Regions from separate parts of the Breoghania sp. JC706 genome, predicted to be linked through region 1. Evidence: predicted binding sites of a transcription regulator. Region 1 holds the regulator's gene; each other region holds the start of a gene.

Region 1 (4,116 bases):
CGACATGAACGTAATGACGCGCCCCGACGAACTCATCGCGCACGCGCCTGCCAACACCTACGTGCAGACGGTCACGGAAGTCACCCATTACACCGAGCGCCTCTTCCGTTTTCGCATGACGCGTCCGGCCGAATTCCGCTTCCGTTCAGGCGAATTCGTGATGATCGGGCTGATGATCGACGGCAAGCCGCTGTTTCGCGCCTATTCCATCGCCAGCCCCGCCTGGGGCGAGGAGCTCGAGTTCTTCTCCATCAAGGTGCCCGACGGGCCTCTGACCTCGCATCTTCAGAACATCAAGGTGGGCGATGCCGTCTTGATGAAGAAGAAGCCCACCGGCACGCTCGTCAACGATGCGCTCATTCCCGGCAAGCGGCTCTACATGTTTTCCACCGGCACCGGGATTGCCCCCTTTGCAAGCCTTATCCGCGAGCCGGAGACCTACGAGAAATTCGACGAGCTGATCCTGACCCACACATGCCGCGAAGTGGCGGAGCTGAAGTACGGTCTCGATCTTGTCGAGGAAATCCGCAATGACGAGATGCTGCGGGAGGTCCTGGATCCTTCCAAGCTGCGCCACTACACCTCCGTGACACGCGAGGATTATCCTTTCCGCGGCCGCATCACGGACCTTATCGCGAGCGGCAAGCTCTTCACCGACCTCGGCGTGCCGCCGCTCGACCCGGCCACGGATCGGGGCATGATCTGCGGCTCTATGGCGATGCTCAAGGATACCAAAGTCCTTCTGGAAAAGGCCGGATTGACCGAAGGCGCCAACAACCGTCCCGCGGAATTCGTCATCGAGCGCGCCTTTGCCGATTGAAGAATCAATGAATTGGAACCTTGAGGCCGGAGCAGCAATGCTTCGGCCTTTTTCGTCTGCGTCACCGTACTGGAAGGAGCGCACGCCAGCGACGACACGTGCCATTTCGAGCCCCTGAACGGGACGTGATCGACCGGCAACGAACGCGCGATACCTACCTGTTTTCAAGTCCTTAAGCGCATACGCGCAAGCAAATTCCAGATCGCGCGACAACTGGGTTCGCGCGCCCGGTTGCCACACCACGGATGGTTAACTCGCCCTTAACCCTTGCGGAACACATATAGAACGTGTAACGTGCCGTTCGCGTTTTGTACCAATACGGTTGCAAGCGAAGGACCCCATGCTGACGCGCAAGCAATTCGAACTTTTGATGTTCATCCACGAGCGCCTGAAGGAAACGGGCGTTCCGCCGTCCTTCGACGAAATGAAGGATGCGCTCGACCTCAGGTCGAAATCGGGGATCCACCGTCTCATCACCGCTCTGGAAGAGCGCGGCTTCATCCGCCGCCTCCCCAACAGGGCGCGCGCTCTCGAGGTGGTACGGCTGCCGGATTCGGTTTCGCCAAGCTTTGCGGCCCAGCGCGGACGCGGGTTTTCGCCAAGCGTCATCGAAGGCTCCCTCGGCCGCACGCCAAAGGCTGTCGCGCCCCCCGCCTCGCAGAGCAGTGACGAGGCGGCCGACGTCGCCACCATCCCCGTCATGGGCCGCATTGCGGCAGGCGTTCCGATTTCGGCGATTGAAACGCACAGCCATTCGATCTCGGTTCCCTTCGACATGCTTGGAAACGGGGACCATTTCGCGCTTGAGGTGCGAGGCGACTCCATGATCGAAGCCGGCATTCTCGACGGCGATACCGTTGTCATCAGGCGCGGCGAAACCGCCGAAAACGGAGACATCGTTGTCGCCCTGATCGACGACGAGGAAGCAACGCTGAAGCGCCTGCGCCGCAAGGGCGCCTCCATTGCGCTTGAGGCGGCCAACCCGGCTTACGAGACGCGCATTTTCGGCCCCGACCGCGTGCGGATCCAGGGGAAACTCGCCGCTCTTTTCCGGCGGTACTAGATCGATTTTGGTCCTGGCGCTCCGGCACGGACGACAGGAAAGGGACTTCATAACAGGAACTTGAAGCATTTTGCGGTGTGATTGATTCAGTCTGACAAGACCGCGCCCGTGCGGCAGGTCATCGACTGCCGGGCATTTGCCCTGATAGGCTGTCGCTTGGATGCCGTTGCTTGGACACTGACAGGTTTCGGAAAATCCCGGCCGATCAGGTCGGTTTCGGAATGAGCCGACGCCTTTGCCGTCCTTATTGGGGGCATTCGTCTATCGCGATTGTTCGCCCTGCTGTGCTGGCGTGGATTGCCAGGGCCGGCCGGCCGGATTTCGCGCGGTGACGAGGCGGCGAAGCCATCCCCGACGTGCCGCTGGTTCTGATGACGACGCCTTGCGACCGAGATAGAGCGCGACAGCCCCGTGAGCGGCGAGATAGTTTTTGTCGAAGACAAGTGCCTGTTCTTTGCAATCATCCGGGGCGGTGAGATGGCTAACGATCACATCGGCGCGCAGACAGTCTTCGGCGAAGGCATCCGGCCGGCTGACGCGCGAAAGAATAATCGAGATGCGTTCGCCGGAGCCTCCCGACCGGTCCTTCCGCGATAAGGGCTCCGATGCGATCGGCGCCGATGCGATCGTCGAAGGTGCAACTCCCGCGCCTGCGTTTGCGGTGCGCTTCGGGGTGCCGGCATGTGTCGGGGTGGCGGCATGCTGCGCCTCTCTTTCAGCCGCAGGCGCCCCGGCGGGGACGGGTTCCGCGGTAGCGAAACTGCGAACGGGCGATTTGATGCGCCACGCAAACTGACCTGTACCGGCGGGAGATTTGTCTGCCACCGCGGAGAAAGCCATCGATGGAGAAGCAGTCATTTCCGATGCTGTCCGCGAGGCAACCGCGAGTTTCTCGCCAAAGCGGCGACCGGCGATGATATCCGCGCCGGGTGTCTCGCGTTGCGATACCGCTTCAACAGGAGGGAGGGCTGCTTTGATAATGCAAGCTTTTTCATCGCAATTCATGACGCCGGAGCCGGCTTTTCGCTCTGCAAGGGCCGCTGCATCGCCGTCCGCACGCAACCAGATCTCCGCCTCAAATTTGCCGCCCGAACCAAGCGCAACCGCCAGCGGACCTTGCTGCGTGCGCACCGCGACGGTTCGCCCGTCCTCGCTGACGAGTATGTCCGGTCGCTGGTACGCGAAAGCGACGACGACGGCTGCAGCAATGGGGAGGATGCCAAGAAGGCGCCAGCGGCTTGTCCAAAGGGCCAGCCACAAGAGCCCTGCCACCGAAAGGATGGCCGGGGCATCGCCAATGGCGCCGACGACACCGCTTCCCGGCGTCCATTCGGCGATCTTGGCCGCGATCGCCAGCATCCCGTCGATGCCAAGCCCCATCGGTTGGAGCGCGAGCGGATCAAGACCAAACGGCATGGCCAGGACGGTCGCGACGGCGAACGGCATGATCAGAAGACTGACAAGAGGCATCGCCGCCATGTTCGCCAGAAGCCCAAGAGGGCTGGCGCGATGGAAGTGACTGAGCGCAATGGGCCCGGTTGCGAATCCGGCAATAAGCGAAGTCATAGCAAGGCCGCTCGCCCAAAAGACGACAAAGCGCAGGATGGAGGCGACCTTGGAGCGACCGGCAAGTTCGGCGGCGTCTACCCCTTGCGATGTCTTGCGCCATACAAACCAGGCGCGATAGGCTGCGACGAGCGCGATGACGGCCGCAAACGACATCTGGAAGCCGGGCTGCAGCAGGGCCTCGGGTGTGAGCACCAGGACAATTGCCGCGGCCAGAGCGACGGAGCGCATCGTCACCGCCGGCCGGCCGGCAATCATCGCGATGAAGATCACGGCCGCCATGACATAGGCGCGCTGGGTCGCGATCGAGGCGCCGGAAATGACCAGATAGGCAGTCGCGGCGACCAGCGCGGCAGCAGCAGCCCAGCTGCGGATCGGGCGGCGCAGCGCGAGGCCCGGGCTGAGCGCGAGCCCGGCCCTCACAACGAAGAAGATCGCCCCCGCAACAAGGGCCATGTGCATGCCGGAAATGGCAAGCACGTGGGCAAGACCGGCGATGCGCAGGTTCTCCTGACTGCCTTCGGATACCGCGCCGCGATCCCCCACGATGAGCGCGGCGGCGATCGCGCCGGCATCTCCGGGGAGCGTCTGACGGATTCGCGCGCCGATGCGGCCGCGCATATCCGCGATCGCGGCCGTGATCTGGAGGCGCCAGCTTGCCGGCATG
Region 2 (4,116 bases), on a different contig from region 1:
CACGCGCGGCGCGCGCATCGCCCAGCTCGTCGTGGCGCCGGTGTCGCGGGCGGAGATCATTCCCGTCGATGACCTCGGCGCGACGGTGCGCGGCGGCGGCGGTTTCGGCTCCACCGGCACACACTGACGTTTGTTGCCACTGGCGGCGTGGACAAACCGGGCCCGCCGCCACATATGAGGAGCGATCCCCGCCCCATCGGCCCGAACCGGCCGATCCGTTCCCGATCACCATTGCCGCCGCCCGGTTGCCGGGCGACCCGAGATTTCATCGGAGCCAAAGCTCATGCCGCTTCGCGTCGCCGTCCAGATGGACCACATTTCCACGATCAACATGGCGGGCGACAGCGCCTTCGCCCTGATGCTGGAAGCTCAAAAGCGCGGCCACACGCTCTATCACTACACGCCCGACCGGCTGGCCATGAACGGCGATACCGTCACCGCCCGCCTCGAACCGGTCGACGTGCGCGACGATCCGAAGGACTACTACACGCTCGGCGAGCCGGTGCGCACGGACCTGGCCGAGATCGACGTGATCCTGATGCGTCAGGACCCGCCCTTCGATCTTTCCTACATCGCCGCCACCCACATGCTGGAAAAGATCCACCCGAAAACGCTGGTGGTGAACGATCCGGCATCGGTGCGCAATGCGCCGGAAAAGCTCTTCGTCACCGAATTCGCCGACCTGATGCCGCCGACGCTGATCACCCGCGACAGAAGCGAGATCGACGCCTTCCGCGCCGAGCACGGCGAAATCGTCATGAAACCGCTGTTCGGCCACGGCGGCGCGGCCGTCTTCCGCATCACGGCGGACGACCTCAACTACGGCTCGCTCTACGATTTCTTCGCCGCCACCTTCCGGGAGCCCTGGGTGATCCAGAAGTTCCTGCCCAACATCAAGCACGGCGACAAGCGCATCCTGCTGGTCGATGGCGAGTTTGCCGGTGCGGTCAACCGGGTGCCGGCAGCCGGCGACCTGCGCTCCAACATGGTGCGCGGCGGCGCGCCCAGGGAATCCGATCTCACCGACCGCGAGCGCGAGATCTGCGCCCGCCTCGGTCCGGCCCTTCGCGAGCGCGGGCTTCTTCTGGTGGGCATCGACGTCATCGACGGCTGGCTGACGGAAATCAACGTCACCGCGCCGACGGGCATCCGCGCGGTCGCGAAGCTCGGCGGGCCGGACATCGCCGCCATGGTCTGGAACACGATCGAGGCAAAGCGCGCGGGCTGACGCCTGCCAACAGCCCTGCCAGCACTCCAGGCGACGCCCGCCGGATGGCGCCGCAAGACGCCTGACCCGGATAACCCGAAGCTGCCCGCCTCGCGCCATGCCCTTGGCGCGGGGCAGTGCTTTTCTTGCCTTGAAAACAGGCAGGTGGAGGTGGCGAAGAAATTTTCAGCAAATGCGAAATTTCGCATGAACGTCGCACGGGCCTTCCTATATAAGCCGCGACCACATCAAAAAAGTAAGAAAGGAAAAGGCATGGTTCGCCTGGCTTTGCCTTACCTGCTCGTGCCTCTGATCACGGGCGGAACGGCAGCCGCCATCATCATTGCGGTGGCATAGACCCTACCCACTCCTCAAAAAGGCCGGCCTTCGCCGGCCTTTTTCTTTGCCCCGCCAGCAGTGCTCGACAGGAATGTTCCTATTCCGTTCTTGAAGCCTGCGGATTTCTGCCGTAGGGTAAGGTTCCTATGGTGAGAAGCCGCAGGGGCGGGCAAGGACGGGGGCACGGATGGTCAGTCGCGTCACGACAGTGGCCTTTCAGGGCATTGAGGCGGTTCCTGTCGACGTGCAGGTCCAGGTCGGGCCCGGCTCGGTGGTCTTCAACATCGTCGGTCTTGCCGACAAGGCGGTGGCCGAAAGCCGCGAGCGTGTCAGAAGCGCGCTCATCGCATCGGGCATGTCGCTGCCGGCCAAGCGCATTACCGTCAACCTCGCCCCCGCCGATCTTCCCAAGGAAGGATCGCACTACGATCTGCCCATCGCGCTTGGTCTGATGGCGGCGATGGGGGCCATTCCGGCCGACAAGCTGCTCGATTACGTGGTGGTGGGCGAACTGGCGCTCGACGGCACGATCGCGTCCGTCGCCGGCGCGCTGCCCGCGGCCATGGGCGCCAACGGCATGGGGCGCGGACTGATCTGCCCGGCCGATTGCGGGCCGGAGGCCGCCTGGGCCAGCGCCGACATGGATATTCTGGCGCCGCGCAGCCTGATCCAGCTCGCCAATCACTTCAAGGGAACGCAGGTTCTGGGCCGCCCGCGTGCCGGCCTGAAGCCGCCCGCCGAAGGCCTGCCCGACATGTCGGAGGTGCGTGGCCAGGAAAGCGCGCGGCGTGCGCTGGAAGTGGCGGCCGCCGGCGGCCACAACCTGCTGATGGTCGGGCCGCCGGGCGCGGGCAAGTCGATGCTGGCGGCACGGCTCCCCTCTATCCTCCCGCCGCTGACACCGCGCGAACTGCTGGAAGTCTCCATGATCGCCTCGCTCGCCGGCGAACTGGCGGATGGCCGCCTGTCGGACCGGCGCCCCTTCCGCGCGCCGCATCATTCCGCCTCCATGGCGGCGCTCGTCGGCGGCGGCTTCAAGGCGCGGCCGGGAGAGGTTTCGCTTGCCCATAACGGCGTGCTCTTTCTCGATGAATTGCCCGAGTTCAACCCGCAGGTGCTCGACAGTCTGCGCCAGCCCCTGGAAAACGGCGAGACGGTCATCGCGCGGGCCAATCATCGCGTCACCTATCCTGCGCGCATCCAGCTCGTCGCCGCAATGAACCCGTGTCGTTGCGGTCATGCGGGCGAGCCGGGGCACGTCTGCGCGCGTGGACCGCGCTGCGCCGCCGACTATCAGGCGCGCATTTCCGGGCCCTTCCTCGATCGCATTGATCTTTCCATCCAGGTTCCCGCCGTCACCGCCCACGATCTCATCCGCCCCGGTGCCTCGGAGAGTTCCGCCTCCATTGCCGAACGGGTTGCCACCGCCCGCCGCGTGCAGGCCGAGCGGTACGCCGCTCTCGGTGTGCCGGCCCGCTGCAACGCCCAGGCCGGCGCGCGGCTCATCGAGGAGGTCGCCCAACCGGACGAGGCCGGTATCGCGCTTCTGAGCGATGCCGCCGACGCGCTCTCGCTGTCGGCGCGCGGATACCACCGCGTGCTCAAGCTCGCCCGCACACTGGCCGACCTCGACGGCCGCGCCCGCGTCGGACGCCCCCACATTGCGGAGGCGCTGGCCTATCGCGGCACCATCGCCCGCCGCGCCACCGCCGCTTGAGAGGCTGGCCCGGAATTGGTATCGGGTTGGGTACCTTCGACCACCCCCCTCATGCACCGCCGCCGTCATCGCCCGGACGACGCCGGGTGATGACTGTGGAGAGATCCGTCTCCTCGTTTCCGCATGTTCGCAAAACAGGAGTGATCGCGCCAACATGATCGCGCCCGTCGCTCGTGTCTTTCAGCTACGGCGGCCACCGCGAGACGGCCGAAAGCAATCCGTCCGGCAAGGTCCTCTGCCCCCTCTCCGGCATGTCGCTCACGATCCCTGGCAATCGTTTGGCAATTCCTTTGCGCCACAATGGCCTATCGGAACGGTGAGGCCGGGCCGGATGCAGGCAGGGGCCGGAGGCGAATCCGGGGCAACTCTGGTGGCCGGTGGCGCACCGGCGCTGCGTTCAGGTCCGGCTCGGACCGCCTGTTCCGGCGCTCAATTGGGGGAATGCGACAGGCTATGCGGTCAACGGCGGAGGAAAGACAAGGCGGTCCGGGGGAGGCGCTGGCGGCGTCCGCTCCGTTTGCTGCCGGTACCGCCGCCGGTCCTGCTCCCGGTCCTGCTCCCGGTGCCGGCCCGCAATCCGCGAACGAGTCAGATGAGGTTCGCGACACCTGGTCCGGCGCCTGGTCTGACACACCGCCCGATATCGGGATCGAGACGTCAGACGATGATCGCGCGCAGCTCGCGCCCTGGCTTCTTGCTGCGGCATCTGCGCTGGTGTTGGCGGCGATCGCCAGCGGCGTCTTTCTGCTCGGCAAGCCGTCGCCCGCGCCGCTGGCGGGCCTTGCCATCGCCTTTCTTGCCGGCGTCGGCGCCATGGCCATCCTGCGCCACGTCGATCTCGGCGGCCGCAGAG
Region 3 (4,116 bases), on a different contig from region 1:
ACCCGGTCCAGAATATCGGCCTTGACCGCCTCCGGCTCGCCGTCGAAGAACAGGATTTCGGCCACCCACGGCCCGTCCATCACGGTCTCGTAGACGGAAACCGGATAGGCCTCCTCTTCATAGGCAGCCTCGAGAATACCGGCGATGCGCCGGGCTTCGAGTTCATCCGCCGTCACGCGAGCGCGGATCATGGGCATGGGGGTACGTCCTGGGTAGACGGGCGCGATATGGCGCCCGGAAATGTCTGGTGTTGCGCCTTATAGGGCGAAGGGGATGGACGTGAAAGGGGGCGGATGGGGCCGAGACCGCGTTGAAATCGGTTACATCCGCAATGTCATTCCCGCGAAGGCGGGAATCCAGCAACCACAGAATTTACTGGTGAGACTCCTACGGCTCATTCCGGGAGTGCTGGATCCCCGCCTTCGCGGGGATGACAAAAAACGGCACCATGGGAAGCCCCTTTATCCAAGCCGCGTGCGCAGCCCGTCCCTCAAACCGCCTCGACGAAGCTGTCCAGCACCTTCTTGCGGCCGGCCTTCTCGAATTCGATGGTCAGCTTGTTGCCGTCGATCGAGGCCACCCGGCCGTAGCCGAATTTCAGGTGGAAGATCCGCTCGCCGACCGAATAGGCCGACGCCGTCTCCGTCACGCTTTTGGCGACCAGCTCGCCCTCGATGGTCTTCGGCCCGCCGCGCCCGCCGCCCTTGCGGCCGAACGAACTGCCGCTTTCGGAAAAACCGCCGCCGCCGTTCTCGCGGCTGCGCTGGGCGCGCTGCCAGCCGGGCGTGGAATAGCTGTTGCCCCCGGCAAACGGATCGCGCGTGTCGAAGCGGCTGGCGCCATAAGGCCCCATGCCGCTCGTGCCATAGCCGCCATAGGAGGTGGACGCCTCGGCGACCTCCACATGCTCCTCCGGCAATTCGTCGAGAAAGCGCGAGGGGATCGACGCCTGCCACATGCCGTGGACGCGCCGGTTGGAGGCAAATCGGATGCGGGCGCGTTTCTTCGCCCGCGTGATGCCGACATAGGCGAGCCGCCGCTCCTCCTCCAGCCCCGCCTTGCCCGATTCATCGAGCGCGCGCTGGTGCGGAAACAGCCCCTCCTCCCAGCCGGGCAGAAAGACGGTGTCGAATTCCAGCCCCTTGGCGGAATGCAGCGTCATGATGGAGACGGCATCGTCGCTGCCGTCGCCGGAATCGCGGTCCATGACCAGCGAAATGTGCTCCAGAAAGCCTGCCATGGACTCAAATTCATCCATGGAGCGGATCAGTTCCTTCAGGTTTTCCAGCCGCCCCGGCGCATCCGCAGACCGGTCGTTGCGCCACATCTCGGTGTAGCCGCTCTCGTCCAGAATGATCTCGGCCAGATCCGTGTGCCGCATCGTCTCGATCTGCGCGCGCCAGCGGGCGAAGTCGGCGAGCAGGTTCTTCAGCGTGTTGCGCGGCTTCGGCTTCAGCTCTTCCGTCTCCACCAGCAGTGAGGCCGCCTGCATCAGCGGAATGTTCTGAGCCCGCGCCAGCGCGTGCACCTGCTTCAGCGAGGCCTCGCCCAGCCCGCGCTTGGGCGTGTTGACGATGCGCTCGAAGGCCAGATCGTCCGACGGCTGGATGGTTGCGCGAAAGTAGGCCAGCGCATCGCGGATTTCCATGCGCTCGTAAAAGCGCGGGCCGCCGATCACACGGTAGTTGAGGCCGAGCGTGACGAAGCGGTCTTCGAACTCGCGCATCTGGAACGACGCACGCACCAGAATGGCGATGTCGTTGAGCGCGTGCCCGTGGCGCTGCAGATCCTCGATCTCGTCACCAATCGTGCGCGCTTCCTCTTCCGAATCCCACACGTTCGCGACCGAGACCCGCTCGGCATCCGGATCATCGTGATCAGTGAACAGCGTCTTTCCGAGCCGGCCGTCATTTCTGGCGATCAGATGCGAGGCGGCGGCCAGAATGTGCGAGGTGGAGCGGTAGTTGCGCTCCAGCCGGATGACCTTGGCGCCGGGAAAATCATGGTCGAAGCGCAGGATGTTATCGACCTCCGCCCCGCGCCAGCCGTAGATCGACTGGTCGTCATCGCCCACGCAGCAGATGTTCTTGTTGCCCTGGGCGAGCAGGCGCAGCCAGAGATACTGCGCGATGTTGGTGTCCTGGTACTCGTCCACCAGCATGTAGCGGAAGCGCTCCTGAAAGCTCTTCAGGATTTCCGGCTGTTCGCGGAAAAGCCGGATAGTGAGCAGCAGAAGATCGCCGAAATCGGCGGCGTTCAAGACGGTGAGCCGCTCCTGATAGTCCTTGTAGAGCTTGATGCCCTTGCCGTTGCCAAACGAACGCCCCTCGCCTTCGGGCACCTGGGAGGGCGTCAGCCCGCGGTTCTTCCAGCCGTCCATCAGCGAGGCGAACTGACGGGCCGGCCAGCGCTTGGCGTCGAGCCCCTCGGCCTCGATCAGCTGCTTGATGAGCCGGATCTGGTCGTCGGTATCCAGAATGGAGAAATCGGGTCTCAGGCCCACCATCTCCGCGTGCCGGCGCAGGATCTTCACGCCGATGGAGTGGAACGTGCCGAGCCACGGCATGCCCTCCACGCTCTCGCCGACGAGTTTGGAAATGCGGTCCTTCATCTCGCGCGCGGCCTTGTTGGTGAAGGTCACGGCGAGGATCTGGCTCGGAAATGCGCGCCGGGTCGCGAGAATATGCGCGATGCGGGTGGTCAGCACCCGCGTCTTGCCCGTGCCAGCACCGGCCAGTACCAGCACCGGCCCGTCGACGGTCTCCACCGCCTCGCGCTGTTCCGGGTTCAGCCCGGCCAGATAGTCGACAGCCGCAGGAGCGGGACGCACGGCAGCCATTGCACGCGCGGCGATGCCGCCGGTGGCGGGACGCGGCGGCGCAGGCTCGTTTGCCCGGCCGGCCTGTCCCCCGTTCGGGGCCGGCAGGTCCCAGCCGTCCAGATCGTCGTCATGCGTGCCGCCGGAAGTGCTCATTCGTCCACGAATCTCTTGTGTCATTGCAGAACAATATAGCAACGATCGTGGTGCAAGCGAGGCCGGCGGCCTGGTTTGTTGAGGGGATGGTGGCGGCAAGGCAGGCTTTGTCCGAGGCCGCAACTTCACGCCTGCAGGTTTACTGCCCCGGTCCCTCCGCCCGTCATCCCCGACTTGATCGGGGATCCACTCTGATCACGGCTTGCGCCGGATCGGCCTCGGCATCCCGACAGCACGCATCTGGCCCCGAGATTGTCAGGCGCTTTTGCGGGCCGAAGACGCGCGCGTCTCGCGCGCCGGAGAGACGTCACACCGCATGGAGAGGGCAATGGATCCCCGATCAAGTCGGGGATGACGGATACGGGTGGAACGGAGCACGCGGGAAGGCCCCGATTTCCCCCCACCCCAGGCGACCTACTCCCCCACCAGCTCGAACCATGCGTCCTCGGAGATCACCTCCACCCCGTGCTCTTCCGCCTTTTTGAGCTTCGATCCAGCCCCCGGCCCCGCCACCACGAGATCGGTCTTCTTGGAAACCGATCCCGCCACCTTGGCGCCCAGCCGTTCCGCCATTGCCTTGGCCTCGTCGCGCGACAGCCGCTCCAGCGAGCCGGTGAAGACCACCGTCTTGCCCGCGACCGGCGAGCCTTCCGAGGCCGGTGCCGCCATATCAAGCGGCGTCACCTGCGCCAGCAACGCCTCCAGCGCCTGCCTGTTGTGCGCTTCCGCAAAGAACTGCACGACGGCCTCCGCGACGATCTCGCCGATGCCGTCGATGTTGTTGAGGTCCGTCCAGGCGCCGCTCGCATGGTCCGCCGCCTCGCGCATGGCCTCGGCAAACGCCCCCCACGAGCCATAGGCGCGCGCCAGCAGCTTGGCGTTGCCCTCTCCCACATGGCGAATGCCGAGCGCATAGATGAAACGGTTGAGATCGATCTCGCGCCGCGCGTCGATGGCCGCAAAGAGGTTCTTCGCCGAGGTCTCGCCCCAGCCGTCGCGGTTCTTCAGCTTCACCAGCGAGCCGGCATCGCGGGCCTGCAACGTGAAAATGTCCGCCGGCTGGTGAATGCCGCCCTGATCCACCGGGATCTCGTAGAAGAACTCCACCTGCTTGTCGCCAAGCCCCTCGATGTCGAAGGCGT

The links. The regulator LexA, encoded in region 1, represses DNA repair genes until DNA is damaged. The targets are predictions, from matches to a motif close to TGTTCNNNNTGTGTTCNG.
Region 2: the regulator LexA is predicted to act here: its motif matches at 1,639-1,656, upstream of V2L18_RS16960 (YifB family Mg chelatase-like AAA ATPase).
Region 3: the regulator LexA is predicted to act here: its motif matches at 3,001-3,018, upstream of V2L18_RS01075 (UvrD-helicase domain-containing protein).

Annotation. Positions count from the first base shown of each region.
Region 1 is NZ_JBANCG010000005.1:407,313-411,428, forward strand. Features, by position in the region: gene V2L18_RS12870 (ferredoxin--NADP reductase) at 5-820, shown strand; gene lexA (transcriptional repressor LexA) at 1,161-1,883, shown strand; gene V2L18_RS12880 (ComEC/Rec2 family competence protein) at 2,145-4,116, opposite strand, start outside.
Region 2 is NZ_JBANCG010000007.1:357,528-361,643, forward strand. Features, by position in the region: gene dut (dUTP diphosphatase) at 1-127, shown strand, start outside; gene gshB (glutathione synthase) at 284-1,228, shown strand; gene V2L18_RS16955 (hypothetical protein) at 1,379-1,564, shown strand; gene V2L18_RS16960 (YifB family Mg chelatase-like AAA ATPase) at 1,734-3,263, shown strand; gene V2L18_RS16965 (response regulator) at 3,717-4,116, shown strand, end outside.
Region 3 is NZ_JBANCG010000001.1:245,797-249,912, reverse strand. Features, by position in the region: gene V2L18_RS01080 (50S ribosomal protein L11 methyltransferase) at 1-197, opposite strand, end outside; gene V2L18_RS01075 (UvrD-helicase domain-containing protein) at 491-2,974, opposite strand; gene ligA (NAD-dependent DNA ligase LigA) at 3,389-4,116, opposite strand, start outside.